DNA from 3 places in the Xanthobacter sp. 91 genome. Region 2 is predicted to be linked to each of the others. Evidence: predicted binding sites of a transcription regulator. Region 2 holds the regulator's gene; each other region holds the start of a gene.

Region 1 (6,694 bases), 4.1 Mb from region 2:
TCGGCGGCGGTGCGGGCCTGCATTGCGGCATCCGCCGCGGTCTGGGCTGTGGCGGGGTTCATCAGGCCGCTCCCTCGCTGGTCGCTGCGGGATTCTTGGGTGCGAAGTTCGGATGCACGACGGCGCCGTCACGGGTGAGGAGCGTGGCCTTCACCAGCTCGTCGTCCCACTTGACGGCCAGCGCCTTCGACGCCTTGTCCACCATCGTCTCGAAGAAGTTGAACAGGTTCTTGGCGTAGAGCGGCGAGGCCGAGGCGGCGATGCGGCCCGGCACGTTGAGATGACCGACGATCTTGACGCCGTTCACCTCGACCACCTGCCCCGCCACCGCACCGGCGACGTTGCCGCCGCGCTCGACCGCGAGGTCGACCAGCACGGAACCCGGCTTCATGGAGGCCACCATCTCCGCTGTCACGAGGCGCGGCGCAGGCCGGCCCGGGATCAGGGCGGTGGTGATGACGATGTCCTGCTTCTTGATGTGCTCGGCGACGAGGGCAGCCTGCTTGGCCTGATACTCCGCCGACATGGGCTTGGCGTATCCGGCGGCGGTCTCGGCCTGCTTGAACTCCTCGTCCTCCACCGCGACGAACTTGGCGCCCAGCGAGGCGACCTGTTCCTTGGCGGCGGGCCGCACGTCGGTGGCGGTCACGATGGCGCCGAGGCGGCGGGCCGTCGCGATGGCCTGGAGGCCCGCGACGCCGGCGCCCATGACGAAGACGCGCGCGGCCGGAACGGTGCCGGCGGCGGTCATCATCTGCGGCAGAGCGCGGGTGAACTCGGCGGCCGCGTCGATCACCGCGCGATAGCCGGCGAGGTTCGCCTGCGAGGAGAGCACGTCCATCACCTGCGCACGGGTGATGCGGGGCATCAGCTCCATGGCGAAGGAGGCGATCCCGGCATTGGCCATGGCGGCGAGCGCCGCATCATTGCCATAGGGATCCATGATGGCGAGGACGAGCGCGCCGGGCTTGTACGACGAAAGTTCGGCTTCCGTCGGCCGGCGAACCTTCAGTACGACTTCGGCGCCGTTCAGCGCATCCGCCGCCGACAGGGCGATGGTGGCCCCTGCCGCCACGAAGTCGGAATCGAGAATGCCGGACTTCACGCCCGCGCCGCTCTCCACGGTCACGGATGCGCCCAGTGCGACGAGACGCTTCACCGTATCCGGGGTCGCGCCAACCCTCGGCTCGCCGAGATCGATCTCGGCGGGAACAGCGATTTTCATTTCTTGATGTCTCCGGTGCTCCGGCCGCTCAGCGGGTCAGAGGAGGAAAATCCACATCAGGACGAGGATGGCTGCAACGCCGATGGTGCCCCACTTGGCGAGGGCGGTGAACATGGCGTAGGTGCGCTCGTGCTCGGGATAATCGTTACCGTCTGCCGTGGCGTATTCGATCGTGGCGTGTTCAGCCATCTTATCCCCCTGCTCCTAAGCGTCTTCTGACGCCTTTACCGGAGATGGGAATGTCTGGCAACTGCCTTCTGGTGTACAGTATGCCAGATTGAACGGCGTGGCCCGCGAGCCCCTCGCGTCGCGCCACATGTTCTTGTTATGTTCCGTCTTCGGTGCTAGCTTTTTAAGCATGAGCCCCGCATCCGATTCCCACGGCCCGCGCACAGCCGCCCCGCCCGTTCCGGGGGGACCAATTGCCGCGCCGATCGCTCCCGCCCTGAAGGCCGCCAGGACGGCATCGCCCAAGGCCGTTCCTGCCAAGGCTGTTCCTGCCAAGACGGCTTCCGCCAAGGCGGCACAGCCCAAGGCAGTTTCCGGCGAGGCGCGCATCGCCTCGCCGCCGGTGAAGACCCGGAACGATCGGATCATGGGCCGGCTCGCCGAGGAGCGCCGAGCGCCGCCTCCTGCCCTGCCGCCGGCGCTGGACGGCGAGGTCGGGACCGGCGTCGAGGCGGAACGGCGGCGCGGCCGGGGCGCGGTCTCCAACGCCGCCGGGCGCTTCGAGCCCGCCGCCCGCGTGCTGTTCGACGACGGCTGGCAGACGCTGGAAGACCTGCCGCCCTTCCGCACCGAGGTGACGGAGGAGCGGGCGCGCACCATCATCACCCGCAACCAGTCCCCCGACATCGCCTTCGACCGCTCGATCAACGCCTATCGGGGCTGCGAGCACGGCTGCATCTATTGCTTCGCGCGGCCCACCCACGCCTATCAGGGCCTCTCCGCCGGCCTCGACTTCGAGACCAAGCTGTTCGTGAAACCGGACGCGCCGGAACTGCTGGCGCGGGAGCTGTCGCACCCCTCCTACAAGCCGCGCGTCATCGCCATGGGGACCAATACCGATCCCTACCAGCCCATCGAGCGGCGCTATGAGCTGACGCGGCGCATCCTGGAGGTGCTGGCGGACTTCGGCCATCCGGTGGGCATCGTCACCAAATCGGCGCTGGTGGTGCGCGACATCGATATCCTCGGGCCGATGGCGGAAAAGGGCCTCGCCAAGGTCGCCATCTCCATGACTACGCTCGACCCGCACCTGTCCCGCACCATGGAGCCGCGCGCCGCCAGTCCCCATGTGCGCCTCGGCACCATCCGCCGGCTCGCCGACGCCGGCATTCCCACCGCGGTCCTCACCGCGCCGCTGATCCCGGCGCTGAACGACATGGAGATCGAGCGCATCCTCGACGCTGCAAAGGCCGCCGGGGCATCCGAGGCCGGATATGTGATGCTGCGCCTGCCGCTGGAGATCGCCGACCTGTTCCGGGAATGGCTGGTGGCCAATTTCCCGGACAAGGCCCGCCACGTGCTGAACCTCATCCGCCAGATGCACGGCGGCAAGGATTACGACTCCACCTTCGGCAAGAGGGGGCGGGGGGAAGGCCCCTATGCCTGGACGGTGGGCCGCAGGTTCGAGATCGCCGCCCGCCGCCTCGGCCTCGCTGGGCGGGGACTGAAGCTGACCACCGCACACTTCCGCCACCCCAAGCAGGCGGGCGAGCAGCTCGACCTGTTCGCTTGAAGAGCCCAGCATGACCGCACCCGATCTCAGGCTCCACCTCGTCACGCTCGGCGTGTCCGACCTGTCGCGCGCCGCCGCCTTCTATCGCGCCCTCGGCCTTGTGGAGAGCAAGGCCGGAGAAGGAGAAGCCGGCAATGTCGCCTTCTTCCATGCGGGCAATGTAGTGCTGAGCCTTTTTCCGCGCGGGCGCCTCGCCGAGGATGCGACGCTGGCGGATACCCCGCCGCAGCCCTTCGCCGGCCTCACGCTCGCCTGCAATGTGGGATCGCCGGAGGAGGCCGAGGCCCTGATCGCGCGGGCGGAGGCGGCGGGCGGGCGCGTGGTGAAGCCGGCGCAGAAGGTGTTCTGGGGCGGAACGAGCGGCTATTTCGCCGACCCCGACGGGCATCTGTGGGAGGTCGCCCACAATCCCTTCTTTCCGTTCGATGCCGAGGGCCGGCTGATGCTGCCCGGCGCGTGACCTTCAGGGCGCCGTGCGGCGGTCGCTGCCATAGGCGCGCAGGAACACGCGGACGGCACCGCGCACCGACTTCTCCACCACCGCCGGATCGGGCGCATCCGGTGCGCCGACGAGGACGGGAATGGTCACGCCATCCTTGCAGAGGGTGAGAAACTGGCTCGCCGCCTGGTTCACATCCTCGATATCCAGCAGCCCCTGCTCCACCTTGGCCTTCAGGAACACCGAGAGACGGGTAATCCCCTCGCACGGCCCCGCTTCGAAGAAGCGGCGGCCCACGTCCGGAAACTTTCCGGAGATGGAGATGACGGTCCGCAGAAGGGCGATGCTGCTGGGCCGCAGGATGGCGGTGACAAAGGAGCGGCCGATCTCGGTGAGCGCCGCCTCGATGTCCGCTTCGTCGGGATTCACCACGAACATGCGCTCGGCGGTCTCGCCGCATTCGCTGGAGACGAGCTCGGCGAACAGGTCTTCCTTGTTCTCGAAATAGACGTAGAGCGTGCCCTTGGAGACGCCGGCCGCGCGGGCGATGTCGCCCATGCTGGCGGCATCGAAGCCGCGATCGAAGAACACCTGCCGCGCGCCGGAGAGGATCTGGCTACGCTTCTCGGGGTCCTGGCCCGCGCCGGAGCCGGCTTCATGCGCATCACACGGGCCGCAATCCTCCCGGCCGGCCGCCTGTTGCGGCTTGAGTGCGATATCGCCTTCGCTGTCCGTCATTCCGCCGATCTCTTCCTCTTGTCTTCGTTCTCCGCGATCGCGCGGGCTCTGCGCAAGCACGTTGACGCCTTCCCGGCGCCTTCAGCCGCGGCCATGGCAACGATGACACACGCTGCCCTCCGCGAAGGCCCCGCCTTCCCTTGGGGAGGGGCGGGACACAACTTTTCTGACCGAACCGTTCAGTTCGTTCTTGCATGACCGAAAGCGGTGCGCTATGTCAATATTCATCGAACCAAACCGTTCGGTCATCGCTTGGAACCGCAACCCACGCGCTGAACGAACCGAGGGAGGAGAGCAACGCCCCCGCTCTCCTCCCTTCCTTTCCCGCCGATCGGTTCGGTCATGACCCGGTGCCGCAACCCTGGTCCTGACTGATGCGAGAGGGAGGAGAGCAACGCCCCCGCTCTCCTCCCTCTGTTTCCATCGGCCCCTCCCCCCGAATGTCCCGCCGGCCGCCCTTCCGCCCGAGCCGCAGCCGCCCCGCCGCGACATTCCGCCACATCCCCTTTGGTGAACGGGCTAAAGCCCCTATTTCCTCGCTCACCGGTCCGGGCCCCTCTGGCGCAGGTCTCCTGCGTGATGTCGGATCAGGCGTGATATCCGCGCTCCGTCCAGAGGCCCCATGGTTCCCTCCGCATCGCCGAGACCCGCTTGAGCATGACCGCACAAGGCCCAAAGAGCCGACGGCGTGCGCTGTTCATGGTCAATCCGCACGCCCGCAACGGCGCTCTGCCGCTCGATGCCGTGCGCGCCGTCCTTGAGACCGGCATCGATCTTCTCGAAGCCCCGCTGCCGCCGTCAGGCGAAGTCTCGGATGTGCTGCGCACCCGTGCGCCCGAGGTCGATCTCGTCATCCTCGGCGGTGGCGACGGCACGCTCAATGCGGCGGCGTCCGGCCTCTACGACACCCAGCTTCCCCTAGGGGTGCTGCCGCTCGGCACGGCGAACGACTTCGCCCTCACCCTCTCCATTCCCACTGATCCGCTGGCGGCGGCGCGGGTCATCCTCGACCACGCGCCCCGCTTCATCGACCTGGGCGACGTGAACGGTCATCCCTTCCTGAACGTGGCAAGCATCGGCTTTTCCGCCGATCTTGCCCGCGCGCTCACGCGGGAGGCCAAGCGCTATTTCGGCGTGGTGGGCTACGGCATCGTCGCCGCCCGCCTCCTCATGCAATCGCGCCTGTTCACCGCCTACATCGAGCACGACGGGACGGCCGAAGCCGTGCGCACCCTTCAGGTATCGGTGGGAAACGGCCGCCACTACGGCGGCGGCCTGACGGTGGAGGCGAGCGCCACGGCCGACGACGGGCAGCTCGATTTCTACAGCCTGGAGGTGGACCACTGGTGGCGCCTTCTGGCCCTCCTGCCCTCGCTCCGCGACGGCACGCAGGGCCAGTGGGACGACGTGCGCGCCTTCCGGACGAAGAAGGTCGTTGTGCGCACCAGCCGTCCGCGCCCTGTGAATACCGACGGCGAACTCGTCACCTTCACCCCGGCGCATTTCAGCATCCGCCCTGCCGCCATCCGTGTCCACGCGCCGCCGCAGATCCCGCCCCAGACCTGGCCCCAGACCGGCGGCGTCCAGAATTCCTCGCAACCCCTCGCTGAAGGCACCCCCTAGATGGACTACCTCCTCCAACTCGCAGCCGATCCCGCCGCGTGGGTCGCCCTGGTGACGCTGGTGGCCATGGAAGTCGTGCTCGGCATCGACAACCTGATCTTCATCTCCATCCTCACCAACAAGCTGCCGGAGCAATACCGCAGCAAGGCGCGGCGCATCGGCATCAGCCTCGCGCTCATCATGCGCCTCGCCCTGCTCGGCACCATCGCCATCATCGTGCGGCTGACGGCGCCCATCTTCGAGGTGTTCGGCCATGGCTTCTCGTGGCGCGACCTCATCCTCATCGCCGGCGGCCTGTTCCTGGTGTGGAAGGCCACCACCGAGATCCATCACAACGTGGACCCGCAGACCCATGCGGAGGACGTCAAGGACAGCAAGATCACCATCGGCTTCACCGCCGCCATCGTGCAGATCCTGATGCTCGACATCGTGTTCTCCATCGACAGCATCGTCACCGCCGTGGGCATGACCGAGCACATCCCGATCATGGTCATCGCCGTGATCGCCGCCGTGACCTGCATGCTGCTCGCCGCGGACCCGCTGGCCCGCTTCATCGAGGCGAACCCCACCGTGGTGATGCTGGCGCTGGGCTTCCTCATCATGATCGGCATGACGCTGATCGCCGAAGGCTTCGGCGCCCACGTCCCCAAGGGCTACGTCTACGCCGCCATGGGCTTCTCCACGGCCATCGAAGGCCTGAACATGCTGGTCCGCCGCCGCCGCACGGCGGGTGCGAGGCATTGAGACGGGAAGGCCCCATGCAAGACGCGGCGCGCGCCGCGCCATCCGGTCGCGCCGCCGCATTCCAACGCACCGCGGGCATGGTTATGCTCGCGGGGCGGGCGGATCGGCCCGCGACTCAAAGGGGCGTCGCCGGCAGTCCGCCGCCCCGCATCCTGTGGCCGAGGTCGAGAATGGCTCATTTTTC
Region 2 (6,694 bases):
GCGGCAGATGGTGGGCGTGTTCGCGAAATCCTGGATCGTGCCGCTGGCCGAGGTGCTGAAGGCGCTGGGCTCGGAGAAGGCGTTCGTGGTCCACGGCTCGGACGGGCTGGACGAGATCACCATCTCCGGCGGCACCGACATCGCCGTGCTGGAAGACGGCCGCATCCACACCTTCACCCTCAACCCGGAGGATGTGGGCCTCGCCCGCGCCCCGGCCGAGGCGCTGAAGGGGGGCGATGCCGCCCAGAATGCCGAAGCCCTGCGCGCCGTGCTGGACGGCGCCCCCGGCGCCTATCGCGACGTGGCGGTGCTGAACGCCGCCGCCGCCCTCGTGGTGGCCGGCCGCGCCAAGGACCTGACCGCCGGCGTCGGCATGGCGCAGACCAGCCTCGACACCGGCTCCGCCCGCGCGCGGCTTGAACGGCTCGTCACCCTTTCCGCCTCACTCGCCCCGGAGGCCGCGCAATGAGCGACATTCTCACCAAGATCGAGGCCTACAAGCGCGAGGAAATCGCCGCCGCCAAGAAGGCCCGGCCGCTCAACGAAATCGAGGCCGCCGCCCGCTGCGCGCCCCGCGTGCGTCCCTTCGCCGGGGCCATCGAGCAGAGCCTGTCCGAAGGCCGCACCGCGCTCATCGCCGAGATCAAGAAGGCGAGCCCCTCCAAGGGCCTGATCCGCGCGGATTTCGACCCGCCCTCCCTCGCCCGCGCCTACCAGCGCGGCGGCGCCACCTGCCTCTCGGTGCTCACGGACACGCCCTCCTTCCAGGGCGCGCCGGACTATCTGAAGGCCGCCCGCACGGCAGTGAGCCTGCCCGTGCTGCGCAAGGATTTCATGTACGACACCTATCAGGTGGCGGAGGCCCGCGCCTGGGGTGCGGACTGCATCCTGATCATCATGGCCGGGGTGGACGACGCCCTCGCCCGCGACCTCGCGGACGCGGCGGCGGCCCACGGCATGGATGCCATCGTGGAGGTGCATGACGACGCCGAGCTGGACCGCGCGCTGGCGCTGCCCTGCCGGCTCATCGGCATCAACAACCGCAACTTGCGGACCTTCGAGACCACGCTGGAAACCTGCGAGCGCCTCGCCCCGCGCGTGCCGAAGGACCGCATCGTCATCGGCGAGAGCGGCATCTTCACCCCGCAGGATGTGGCCCGGCTGGCGCAGGTGGGCATCGGCACCATCCTCGTGGGCGAGAGCCTGATGCGGCAGAAGGATGTCGCGTCCGCCACGTGCCAGCTGTTGGCCACATAGGCCTCGCCACCTCGGCTTGCCGTATACGTGAAGTTACTCTTTAATACGTGAGGCGGTCCGCAAGAGGCCGCACGCAAGGGAGGAGCTTCATGAAGACGTTTGCGATTGCCGGCCTTGCCGCCCTTCTCGCCACGCCTGTTTTCGCCGCGGACCCGACCGGCCTGTGGCAGACCCCCACCCGCAGCGGGCAGGTGGAAATCTCCAAGTGCGGCGCGGGCCTGTGCGGCCGCCTCGTTTCCTCCGAGGGTCTGAAGGCCGATCCGGCGCTGAAGGATGTGAACAATTCCAACGCCTCGCTGCGCGGCCGGGCGCTGAAGGGCCTCACCATCCTCACCGGCTTCTCCGGCGGCCCGCAGGAATGGAGCGGCGGCAGCATCTACAATGCCGAGGACGGCAAGACCTATTCCGGCACCATCACCATGGATGGCGACAACACGCTGAAGCTGCGCGGCTGCGTGGTCGTCCCGCTCTGCAAGACGCAGGTGTGGACCCGCCTGCGCTGACCTGAACCCAAGCCGGCAACACTGCCTTTCCGCCGCATTGCTCCTGCGGCGGTGGACAGGCGCCGCCGCGGACGCCATCTTCCCCCCGACATCGAATCCGGGAAGACCGCGACGGCCATGGCCAGCCTCACCCATCTCGACGAACAGGGCGCCGCCCGCATGGTGGACGTGTCCGACAAGGACGCGACCACCCGCGAGGCGCTGGCCGAGGGGCAGGTGGTGATGGCGCGCGAGACGCTGGATCTCATCCTCTCCGGCAACGCCAAGAAGGGCGACGTGCTGGGCGTGGCGCGCATCGCCGGCATCATGGCCGCCAAGCGCACCCATGAGCTGATTCCCCTCTGCCATCCGCTGATGCTGACCAAGGTGGAGGTGGAGGTTGCCCCCGATCCTGCATTGCCCGGCCTTCATGTGACGGCCCGCGCCAAGGTGACGGGCCAGACCGGGGTGGAGATGGAGGCGCTCACCGCCGTCTCCGTGTCCTGCCTCACCATCTACGACATGGCCAAGGCCGCCGACCGTGGCATGCGCATTGAAGGCATTCGCCTGCTGGAGAAATCCGGCGGCCGCAGCGGCCACTTCCGCGCCACCGACGCGGCCTGAGCCGGCCCGCCACCATGACAAGACCTGCGTTCAGGCAGAGTGAGGGAGCCGCGCCATGGCGCTCATGACCGTCGAGGAGGCCACCGCGCTCATCACGTCCGGCGTGTCTGCGCTCGGTGTGGAGGATGTGCCGGTGCAGGCCGCGGCCGGCCGCGTGCTGGCGCGCGATCTGGCGGCCCGCCGCACCCAGCCGCCCGCCGACATGTCGGCCATGGACGGCTATGCCGTGCGCGGCGCCGATATCGCGCAGACGCCTGCCCGCCTCGCCGTCATCGGCGAATCCGCCGCCGGGCGGCCCTTCGCTGGCACCGTGGGCGCCGGGCAGGCCGTGCGCATCTTCACCGGCGCCGTGGTGCCGGAAGGCACCGACACGGTGGTGATTCAGGAGAACGTCTCCCGCGAGGGCGACACCATCACCACCACGGCCCCGACCGCTGCGCTCCGCAACGTGCGCAAGCGCGGCTGCGATTTTTCCGCCGACGCGCCCGGCCTCTTCGCGGGCCGGCGGCTGACCGGCCGCGACATCATGCTGGCCGCCGCCATGGACCATGCGACCGTGCCGGTCGCCCGCCGCCCGCGCGTCGCGCTGCTTCAGACCGGCGACGAGCTGGTGCTGCCGGGCCAGGGCACCGGCAACGACAGCGAAATCGTCGTCTCCAACGCCTTCGGCCTCGCGGAACTGGCCCGCCGCGCCGGCGCCGATGTGACCGACCTCGGCCTCATCAAGGACGACCTCGCCGCCATCCGCGCCGTGGTGGCGCGGGCGCTCTCCGGCGAGTTCGATCTCGTCGTCTCCTCCGGTGGCGCTTCGGTGGGCGATCATGACCTCATGGCCCCGGCGCTGAAGGCGGAAGGGGTCGATCTCTCGGTCCACAAGATCGCGCTCAGGCCCGGCAAGCCGCTGATGTTCGGCCATCGCGGCACCGTGCGGGTGCTGGGGCTGCCAGGCAACCCGGTGTCGTCCCACGTCTGCGGGATGGTCTACCTCGTCCCCCTCATCCGCGCCCTGCAGGGCGATTCCCGCCCCGGCCCCGAGACGGTGCCGGCGCGCCTCGCGGCGGACCTGCCGCCCAATGACGTGCGGCGCGATTTCATGCGCGCGACCCTCGAGCGCCGGGCGGATGGCTCGATCCACGCCATCCCCTGCACCTCGCAGGACAGCGCCATGCTGAGCATTCTTTCCGCCGCCGACTGCCTTCTGGTGCGCCCGCCTTTCGCCCCGGCGGGCCGCGTCGGAGACCCCTGCGAGATTATTCCCTTCGCGGATTGAGCCCTTAACGGAGCCTTCACCACTTGCGGAACACAAAAGGAACAGATAAAGACTGTTCATGATTTGTTTCGCGGCGCACCGGGCGGGATGCGCCTTGAATCGGGACCGGCCGAGAGCGCCTGTTCCGCGGCGGTGCGTGCAAGGAACGGGGCCAGGGAATGCTCACTCGGAAGCAATATGACCTTCTGCGCTTCATCCATGAGCGGCTGAAGGAGACCGGTGTTCCCCCCTCCTTCGACGAGATGAAGGAAGCGCTGGACTTGCGCTCCAAGTCCGGTATCCACCGCCTCATCACCGCTCTGGAAGAGCGCGGCTTCATCCGCCGCCTGCCCAATCGCGCCCGCGCGCTGGAGGTGGTCCGCCTGCCCGACAGCGTGGCGCCGGGCCTCGCCTCCGCCCGGTCCGCAGGGCGGGGTTTCTCGCCCTCGGTCATCGAGGGCAGCCTCGGCAAGGTCCGCCCCGTGGCGGAGGATGACGAGGCGGGACAGGTGGTCTCGGTGCCGGTCATGGGCCGCATCGCCGCCGGCTCGCCCATCTCCGCCATTCAGAGCCGCAGCCATACGCTGAACATCCCGCCCGAAATGCTGGGCTCCGGCGAGCATTTCGCCCTTGAGGTGCGCGGCGACAGCATGATCGAGGCCGGCATCCTCGACGGCGACACGGTGCTGATCCGCAAGTGCGATTCCGCCGACACCGGCGACATCATCGTCGCGCTGGTGGACGACGAGGAAGCCACCCTCAAGCGCCTGCGCAAGAAGGGGGCGTCCATCGCGCTGGAGGCCGCCAATCCGGCCTACGAGACCCGGATCTTCGGTCCCGACCGCGTGCGCATCCAGGGCCGCCTGATCGGCCTCATGCGCCGCTACTGATCCTTATTTCTCCCGCGGGAGATCCGGAACGGGGTGAGGGGCGCGGTGGTCCACGCTCAACGGGCGCCTGCGCTTTTTTGAAGGCGTTGCCCCTCACCCCGACGCCTGGCAATTGTCGTGTCAGGGGGCGGTGGCATCGGTCTGCGGATCGCCCGCATCGACCGCCTCCCGCTCCGGTGCGAGGTCCGGCGGCAGCGGTGCCATCCACGGCCGGGACACTGAGGGGCTGCGGCTTCGCTCGGCCACGAGGGCGCCCTCGCGCAGGGTGAAGGCGAGCGTTCCGGTCCGCGCGAGTTTTTCCGGCGTCAGCACCTCGGCCGGGCAGGCCCGGGGAGGGGCATCGCGGGTCACGACCATGCGGGCATTCAGGCAGTCCGCCTCCAGGCTCTCGGCGCGCCGGGAGACAGCGATGGTGCCGCCGCCGGGCAGCGGCGCGGTGCAGCCGAGCGGGTCGCACAGGAAGGCGGAGGCGAGGTCCTTGGTGCCGGCCGTCCGGCGGTCGCCCTCCCGCGTCAGCCATTGCTCCACCACCAGTTTCTGGCCCGAGGCACCGAGCACGGAAAGCCGTCCATCCGGCATCCGCACCGCCACCGTCTGCGCATCGGGCGCGATGAGGAGGTCCGGCTTCAGCGGCGTTCCCGCCACCAGCGCGGCGAGGCCGAGGGGCACCAGCGCTGCGAGGGTGAGCACGCCCCGCAGCAGGCAGAGGGCCAGCAGCGCGAGGGAGAGCCAGAGCAGCGTTCCGGCACCGACGAAGGCGGCGCGGATGTCTGCCCCCGGCAGCGTGCCCACCCAGTCGGACACCGCCGTCATGATCTCGATGCCCCGCCCCATGACCGGCCAGGCCAGATGATCCCAGCCAAACGGCATCAGCAGCACGCCCGCAAGCCCGGCCGGCATCACGAGGAATGAGACGGCCGGCATCGCCGCGAGATTGGCGAGCAGGCCGTAGGGCGCCACCCGCTGGAAGTGGAAGATGCCATACGGCGCCGTCGCCAGCCCCGCCACCAGAGAGGTGAGCGCCGTGCCAGCCACCAGCACGGCCACCCAGGAGATTACGGCTCCGGCGATGCCATCCGGCCGGGGTATCGCTCGCAAAGGCTGGAGCCGCTCATAGGCGGCGACGAGGGCGAGGGTGGCGGCGAACGACATCTGCGTGCCCGGGTCCAGCGCCGCCTCCGGCGTCAGCGCCAGCACCACCACCGCCGCCACACCCACCGAGCGCAGCGACAGGGACGGCCGCCCCACCAGCACGCCGGCCAGCACCAGCCCCGTCATCACGAAGGAGCGCTGCGCCGGCACGTCGTTGCCCGACAGCACGAGATAGAAGGCGCTGCCCGACAGCGCGATCAGCGCCGCCATGGACTTGATGGGCCACGACAAAGCCAGCCCCGGCACCAGCGCCAGCAGGCCCCGCGCCAGCCCGAACAGGGTGCCGGCCACCAGCGCCATGTGCAGGCCGGAGATGGAGAGGATATGCGAGAGGCCGGACACCCGCATGCTCTCCTCCACCGCGCGCGGAATGCCGGAGCGGTCGCCAGCCACCAGCGCCACCGCCACCTCCGCCGGTACGCCGGAAAGCGAGGCGCGGATGCGGTCCGACAGGCTCTGGCGCACCCCGTCCAGCGCCATGGCGAGGCGCACGGACAAAGGCGGATCGCGCGGCGCCGCCGCCTTGGGCCGGCCGAGCCCGTAGCCGATGGCGCCGATGCCCTGGAACCACGGCGTGCGGCCGAAGTCATGGGCACCCGGCATGGCCGGGCCGGAGGGCGGCAGCAATTGCGCCAGCTGGGTCACATGGCTGCCCACCGGCGGCGCCCATCCCTTGCGGAGCGAGAGGCGCACCAGCGCCGGCGCGTTTTTCAGCCCGCGCACGGCGTCGCCATCGAGCCGCAGCAGGATGCGGTCGCCGGTGGTCCGCCGCTCCACCCGCTCGATGAAGCCGGACAGGCGCACCGGGGTCTTGGGCGGCACCACCATCTCGTGGGCGATGAACGCGGTGCGCACCCCGCCGGCCGCGAAGCCGGCCATGGTGGCGAGGAGCACCGCCGCGGCCCCGAACATCACCGGCCGCGCCCGCGCCCCCCAGGCCGCCGCCGCGAACAGGGCCACGAGCACGAGGCTCGCGGTGAGCGAAGGTTCGGCGGAGGCGCCGAAATAGAGCAGGATGCCGGCGGTGAAGGCGGCCGGCA
Region 3 (6,694 bases), 2.5 Mb from region 2:
CCTCGTCTCCTCCTGAGCCGGCGTGACGCCGGTCGATGTCCTGCGCCGCGCGCGCGGAACCGTGCTCTAGCGCTTCCGCGCCGGCATGCGAAGTGGCAGCCTCGCACAGCGGCCGTGCGGGGCTGCGCTATCTCTGGCAGACCGGGCAGTAGAAGGTGGAGCGCCCGCCTTGCACGATGCGCTGGACGATGCCCTTGCAGTGCCGGGTGCGGCAGGGTTCGCCCTCGCGGTCGTAGACGCGGAAGGTGTGCTGGAAATAGCCGAGCTCGCCGCTCACCTGCTTATGGTCCCGCAGCGAGGAGCCGCCGGCCTGGATGGCCTCGCGCAGCACGTCGCGAATGGCCGTCACGAGGCGCTCCACCCGCGGCGTCGGCTTGCCGTCCTTCGTGACGATGGTGTGGGCGAGGCGGCGCGGCGAGAGGCCGGCGCGGAACAGGGCCTCGCAGACATAGATGTTGCCGAGGCCCGCCACCAGCTTCTGGTCCAGCAGCGCGGCCTTCAGCGACGTCTTGCGGCGCGCGAACGCGCCCGCGAGATAGTCGGCATGGAAGGCGTTGCCCAGCGGCTCCGGGCCGAGGCCCGCCAGAAGCGGATGGCTCTCCAGCCGGTCGTAGGGGACGATCAGGATGGCGCCGAAGCGGCGCGGATCGTTGAAGGTCACGGTGGTGCCGCCGGCGAGGTGCAGCACCACATGGTCGTGCGGCCCGGCGGCGGCGCGGGGATAATGGAAGGCCCCGGGGCGGAGCGCCTTTTCGCCCTCCACCCGGATGGAGCCGGACATGCCGAGGTGCAGGATCATCACCTCGCCGCCGTCGAGGTCGGCGAGCAGGTATTTGGCGCGGCGGCCGATGGCCTCCACGCGGCGGCCGGCGAGGCGTTCGGCGAAGTTCTCCGGCAGCGGCCAGCGCAGGTCCGGGCGGCGCGCCTCGGCGCTTTCGATCACGGCGCCCTGCAAGACGGGCATCAGGCCGCGGCGGACGGTTTCCACCTCGGGCAGTTCGGGCATTTCGTCCTTAAAGGTCACGGGCGCGCCCCAACCGGCGCGCGATTCATCTCAGGCGTCAGCATCCCGCCTCGCAGGCCGCCGCGCAAGATGCCGCAACCCCCGACCGGGGCCGCATCAACAGGCCTCAGCCCTTGCGCAGGATCTTCTCCAGCGGCCGCCCGCGCGCCAGTTCGTCGATCAACTTATCGAGATACCGCATCTCCCGCATGGTCGGCTCGGCGACCTCCTCCACCCGCACGCCGCAGACCACGCCCGTGATGAGCGCGCGGGCGGGATTGGGGGCGGGGACCTGCGCGAAGAAGGTCTCGAAATCGGTCTTTCCGGCCAGCACGGCGCGCAGCTGGGCGTCGGAATAGCCGGTCAGCCAGCAGATCACCGCGTCCACCTCCTCGGACGTGCGCCCCTTCCGCTCGGTCTTGGCGACATAGAGGGGATAGACGCTGGCGAAGCTGGTGGTGGTGATGCGGTGCTTCGGCATGGCGCCGGCCCTCACTTGGGCGGCGGGGAGGGCGGCTGGGAGGACGCCGGACCGGGAGTGTCGAAGTCGAGCTGCTCCAGCCTCAGCCCGCGCCGGGCGATCTTGTCGGCGGAGATGATGACGCGCTGAACGTCGTCACCCACCTGGGCGAAGTGCTTGGCGAGGTCGCCCACCCGCTCGCGCAGGCGGCTCACGTCCTCCACCAGGGCGCCGACCTCGGCGCGCACGCGGTCCGCCTCCTCGCGCATGCGGGCGTCCTTGGCGATGGCCTGCACCACCTGCACGGCCAGCATCAGGAGCGATGGCGACACCAGCACCACGCGCTGGCGATAGGCCTCCTGCACCACGCCGTCGAAATGCTCGCTGATCTCGGCATAGACGGATTCGGACGGCACGAAGATGAGCGCCACGTCCTGCGTCTCGCCGGGGATGAAGTAGCGCTCGGCCACGTCATAGACGTGCTTCAAGAGATCGTTGCGCAGGCGCTGGCCTGCGGCCTTGCGATGCTCGGCGGATGGCGCCTCGCGGAAGGCGGTGACGGCCTCCAGCGGGAATTTGGAATCGATGAGCAGCGGGCGCGCATCCCCCGGCAGGAAGATGGCGCAGTCCGGCCGCTTGCCGTTGGAGAGGGTGTACTGGAAGGCAAAGCTGCCGCGCGGCAAGCCATCGGAGACGATGGCCTCCATCCGCGCCTGCCCGAAGGCGCCGCGCGCCTGCTTGTTGGCCAGCGTCTCGCGCAGCGAAACCACCTGCGCGGACAGATCGCCGAGCGTGCGCTCGGCCGTCTCCACCATCACGAGACGCTCGGCGATGCGCGTCAGGCTCTCGTGGGTGGCGCGGGCGGCGGTGGAGAGGGTTTCCCCCAGCCGGTGGGAGGTCTGGTCGAGCCGGTCGGAGACGGCGCGGGCCAGCTCGCTCTGCCTCTGGGCGAGGATCTCCGTCATGCTCTGCACGCGGCCGGCGGTCTCGGACTGGACGCGGACCAGCTCGCGCAGGCGGCGGTCCATCTCGTCGCGCCGGAGTGCTTCCTCGGCGACCGCGGCGGCGCGCGCCCGCGACTGGCGCACGAGGCTCACCAGCACCAGAAACAGCAGCAGCGCCAGCACCGCCGCGGCGACCGCAGCCGCCTCGGCCACGGTGAAGGGCCGTCCGCCGAAGGTGAACAGCACAACCGGCATGCCTTGCTCTTGCGTGAACCTTCACTTCTTACGTGATTCTCTCGCTTGAACAAACGGCGAACATGTTGACCTATGCGGCAGCTTCGCTTATCTCGCTCGAATGACGATCCGGCCCATCCTCATCATCCCCGAGCCCAAGCTGCGCACGCTTTCCACCCCGGTCGAGAAGATCGACAGCGAGGTGCGCAAGCTGGTGGAGGACATGTTCGAGACCATGTACGACGCCCCCGGCATCGGGCTGGCGGCCATACAGGTGGGCGTGCAGCGCCGCGTCATCACCATCGATGTCGCGCGCGACGGCGAGAACAAGAAGCCCATCGCCCTCATCAATCCGGAAATCATCGCCGCCTCGGAAGAGACCTCCGTCTACAGCGAGGGCTGCCTCTCCATCCCCGAATATTACGAGGAGGTGGAGCGCCCGGCGAAGGTGGCGGTGCGCTTTATGGACGTGGAGGGCAAGACGCGGGAGGTGGAGGCCGAGGGCCTGTTCGCCACCTGCGTGCAGCACGAGATCGACCATCTCAACGGCGTGCTCTTCATCGATCACATCTCCAAGCTGAAGCGCGACCGGGTCATCAAGAAATTCACCAAGCAGGCGAAGCACAAGGCCGAGGCCTGATCCCGCTGCGGCGGGAGATCACGGGACACGAGGGTCCATGCGCATCGTCTTCATGGGTACGCCGGATTTCGCCGTGCCCACCCTCTCGGAGATCGTCGGGCGCGGCCACGAGGTGGTGGCGGTCTATACCCGCGCCCCGGCCCCGGCCGGCCGGCGCGGGCTCGACCTCACCCCCTCCCCCGTCCATGCGGTGGCCGAGCGCTTCGGCCTGCCGGTGTTCACGCCCAGGAGCCTGAAGGGCGAGGAGGCGGCGGACGCCTTCCGTGCCCATGAGGCGGACGTGGCGGTGGTGGTGGCCTATGGCCTCATCCTGCCGCAGGCCATCCTCGATGCGCCGCGCCTCGGCTGCCTGAACCTGCACGGCTCGCTGCTGCCGCGCTGGCGCGGCGCCGCGCCGATCCAGCGGGCCATCATGGCCGGCGACACGGAGACCGGCGTCGCGGTGATGCAGATGGAAGCGGGGCTGGACACCGGCCCCGTGGGCCTCGTGGAGCGCATCCCCATCGGCCCGGACATGACCGCCGGCGAATTGCACGACCGCATGATGGTGATCGGCGCCGACCTCATGGGCCGGGCGCTGGCCGCGCTGGAGCGCGGCGGGCTCGGCTTCACGCCCCAGCCGGCGACCGGCGTGGAATATGCCGCCAAGATCGAGAAGGCGGAGACCCGCATCGACTGGTCAAAGCCCGCCCAGGAGGTGCACGACCGCATCCGCGGCCTCTCCCCCTTCCCCGGCGCCTGGTTCCCCCTCGGGCCGGACGAGGCGCGGGTGAAGGTGCTGCGCTCGACGCTGGCGGAGGGCTCCGCAGCGCCCGGCACGGTACTTGACGACCACCTCACCATCGCCTGCGGCGCGGGCGCGGTGCGGCTCGTGGAGCTGCAGAAGGCCGGCAAGCAGCCCATGGGGGCGGACACATTCCTGAGGGGCAATGCCGTCCCGCCCGGAAGCCGGCTCGCCTGAGGGCGGCCAGACCCGCCATGCCCCGCTACAAGCTCACCATCGAATATGATGGCACCCCCTTCGCCGGCTGGCAGATGCAGGCGGAGCTGCCGACCGTGCAGGGTGTGCTGGCCGAAGCCTTTCAGCGTTTCTGCGGGGAAAAGGTGACGGTAGCGGGCGCCGGGCGCACCGATGCCGGCGTCCATGCCACCGGGCAGGTGGCCCATGTGGATCTGTCGAAGGACTGGCGCACGGATACGGTGCGCGACGCCATGACGGCCCAGCTTCGGCCCCATCCGGTGGCGGTGCTCTCCGCCGAGCTTGTCCCGGACAGCTTCGACGCCCGCTTCTCCGCCACCAGGCGGCACTACCTCTACCGCATCGTCAACCGCCGCCCCGATCTCGCCCTCGACCGCGACCGGGCGTGGCGCATCCCCCAGAAGCTCGACGCCGAGGCGATGCACGACGCCGCCCAGCGTCTGCTGGGCAAGCACGATTTCTCCACCTTCCGCGCCGCCGAGTGCCAGGCCGCCTCGCCGGTGAAGACGCTGGACCAGCTGGATGTGTCCCGCCACGGCGACGAAATCCGCGTCGTCACCTCCGCCCGGTCCTTCCTGCACCATCAGGTGCGCTCCATGGTGGGCTCGCTGATGCGGGTGGGGGAAGGCCGCTGGAGCGCGGACGATCTCGCCACCGCCCTCGCCGCCGCCGATCGCACCCGCTGCGGCCCCATGGCCCCGGCAGCGGGGCTCTATCTCGCCGCCGTCAGCTATTGAGCCGCTCCGTTCCGCCGGCTTGAGCCTTGCTGTGGGTAACATCCTGGTGACGTTCACGACGTCGCAGGTTGGAACGGTCGGGCACCCTTGAGCATTTCCACTGGGAAGACACCTCAGGGGCGATAGAGGACAACGGGTCCGATGTTCAGTTTCCGTATGCCGCGCTGGCAGCCCGCGCGCCGCCGCGTCCCCCTCTCCCTCGCCCATCTGGTCGCCCGCGCCGTGCCGGGTGCGCCGTGCGGCTGGGTCTTCTTCGACGGCAGTGAAACCCGGATCGATACGCAGGAGGGTGAGACCGTCATCGTTCCAGGCGGCGCTTTCTTCCCCCGCGAGGCGCATCGCTTCGCCAATGAGGGCGAGGCGCAGGCCGAGGCGGCCCGGCTCAACGATGCCAGCCTCTGCCTCGACCGCCCATGGCGGGTACGCCCTGCCTCCGCGTTCACGGTGGAGCGCGTCTCTCCCTCAGGGAAAATGCTGGCAAGGCACGGCTGAGGCCTGTTCAAGCCCCCCAACAAAAACAAAAAAGCCCCCGAATCGGGGGCTTTTTCATATTCGGCGGAGTCGAAGCTCAGATCGAGCCGTTGATCCACTGCACCAGCTTGGCCTTGGGGGCGGCGCCCACCTGACGGGAGGCGATCTTGCCGTCCTTGAACAGGAGCAGGGTGGGAATGGACATGATGCCGTACTTGGATGCCGTCTGCGGATTCTCGTCCACGTTCAGCTTCACGATGCGGACCTTCTCGCCCAGCTCGCCGGAGACTTCCTCCAGGATGGGGGCAACCATGCGGCAGGGGCCGCACCACTCCGCCCAGAAGTCGACGATGACCGGCGCGCTGGACTTCAGCACGTCCTGATCGAAATTCTGATCGGAAACCTTCTCGACGGCCATGACATACCTCGTAGGGCAGAACGGGGAGAACCACTGGATGTTGGGGGAGAACGTAGGTAGCCCCTCCCCTCCCCGTCAAGGCGGCTTCACGCGCCCTTGACGCCGTGGGAGGCGAAAGGCGGGGACGGAACACCAAGCTTCGTCAGCGCCGCGGCGAGCCGGGAGGGAATGAGCGGCACCACAAGCGGCCCCGCCGTATAGATCAGGCGCGCTTCCACCGGCCGCCCGCCGAACGCCTGCGACAGAATAGCGCCATAGACCGCCAGCTGGGAAACATAGCTTTCGCCGGCCTCAGCGGGGTCCGAAGGCGGTACCCGGTCCGTCTTGAAGTCGGCCACGAGGATGCGGTCGGGCAACACCACCAGCCGGTCGATGCGGCCGTTGACGGCGAACACCTCCCCGCCTCCGCCCGTGATGCGCCCGATCACCGGCACCTCCGCCCGGCTCCCGGCGCCGAACAGCTCCGCGAGGGGCGCATGGCCGAGCACGCCGAGCGCCTCGGCGAGAATCGCCCGGTGCGCCGCCTCGTCCACCCCGTCCGCCGCGTGGCGCAGCAGGCGCAGGCCCGCCGCCTCCCGCTCAGCCGCCGCCACCTCCGGCAGGCCGGCCAGAAGCCGGTGAACGAGATCGCCGCGCAGGAGGGGAGACAGCGCACTCTCGGGCAGCGGCGCGGGCACCGCCGGCCGCTCGGGCCGGGGGTCCGTTCCGTCGAGGCCGGAGGGACGCAGACGGCGCAAGGCGGGTTCGGGCGGCGGGGGATTGGGGAACGAAAGCGCCTCCCCCTCTTCGACCATTGCCGCCACCGCAG

The links. Region 2 encodes LexA, which represses DNA repair genes until DNA is damaged. Its sites were predicted from a motif close to TGTTCNNNNTGTGTTCNG; they were not measured.
Region 1: a site for LexA is predicted at 1,543-1,560, ahead of A37E_RS0103395 (PA0069 family radical SAM protein). Genes of this name have one in related genera too.
Region 3: a site for LexA is predicted at 2,708-2,725, ahead of def (peptide deformylase). Genes of this name have one in related genera too.

Annotation. Positions count from the first base shown of each region.
Region 1 covers NZ_JNIB01000001.1:694,689-701,382, forward strand. Annotated here, with positions in the region: gene A37E_RS0103380 (proton-translocating transhydrogenase family protein) at 1-62, opposite strand, end outside; gene A37E_RS0103385 (Re/Si-specific NAD(P)(+) transhydrogenase subunit alpha) at 62-1,225, opposite strand; gene A37E_RS0103390 (aa3-type cytochrome c oxidase subunit IV) at 1,262-1,414, opposite strand; gene A37E_RS0103395 (PA0069 family radical SAM protein) at 1,584-2,966, shown strand; gene A37E_RS0103400 (VOC family protein) at 2,977-3,426, shown strand; gene A37E_RS0103405 (TetR/AcrR family transcriptional regulator) at 3,430-4,143, opposite strand; gene A37E_RS0103410 (lipid kinase) at 4,801-5,766, shown strand; gene A37E_RS0103415 (TerC family protein) at 5,767-6,510, shown strand; gene A37E_RS0103420 (hypothetical protein) at 6,681-6,694, shown strand, end outside.
Region 2 covers NZ_JNIB01000001.1:4,764,232-4,770,925, forward strand. Annotated here, with positions in the region: gene trpD (anthranilate phosphoribosyltransferase) at 1-469, shown strand, start outside; gene trpC (indole-3-glycerol phosphate synthase TrpC) at 466-1,257, shown strand; gene A37E_RS0122240 (DUF2147 domain-containing protein) at 1,347-1,760, shown strand; gene moaC (cyclic pyranopterin monophosphate synthase MoaC) at 1,878-2,363, shown strand; gene glp (gephyrin-like molybdotransferase Glp) at 2,419-3,633, shown strand; gene lexA (transcriptional repressor LexA) at 3,792-4,502, shown strand; gene A37E_RS0122260 (ComEC/Rec2 family competence protein) at 4,623-6,694, opposite strand, start outside.
Region 3 covers NZ_JNIB01000001.1:2,308,526-2,315,219, reverse strand. Annotated here, with positions in the region: gene mutM (bifunctional DNA-formamidopyrimidine glycosylase/DNA-(apurinic or apyrimidinic site) lyase) at 128-1,006, opposite strand; gene A37E_RS0110920 (DUF2200 domain-containing protein) at 1,131-1,484, opposite strand; gene rmuC (DNA recombination protein RmuC) at 1,496-2,662, opposite strand; gene def (peptide deformylase) at 2,763-3,281, shown strand; gene fmt (methionyl-tRNA formyltransferase) at 3,319-4,242, shown strand; gene truA (tRNA pseudouridine(38-40) synthase TruA) at 4,260-4,997, shown strand; gene A37E_RS0110895 (hypothetical protein) at 5,139-5,489, shown strand; gene trxA (thioredoxin) at 5,566-5,886, opposite strand; gene addA (double-strand break repair helicase AddA) at 5,973-6,694, opposite strand, start outside.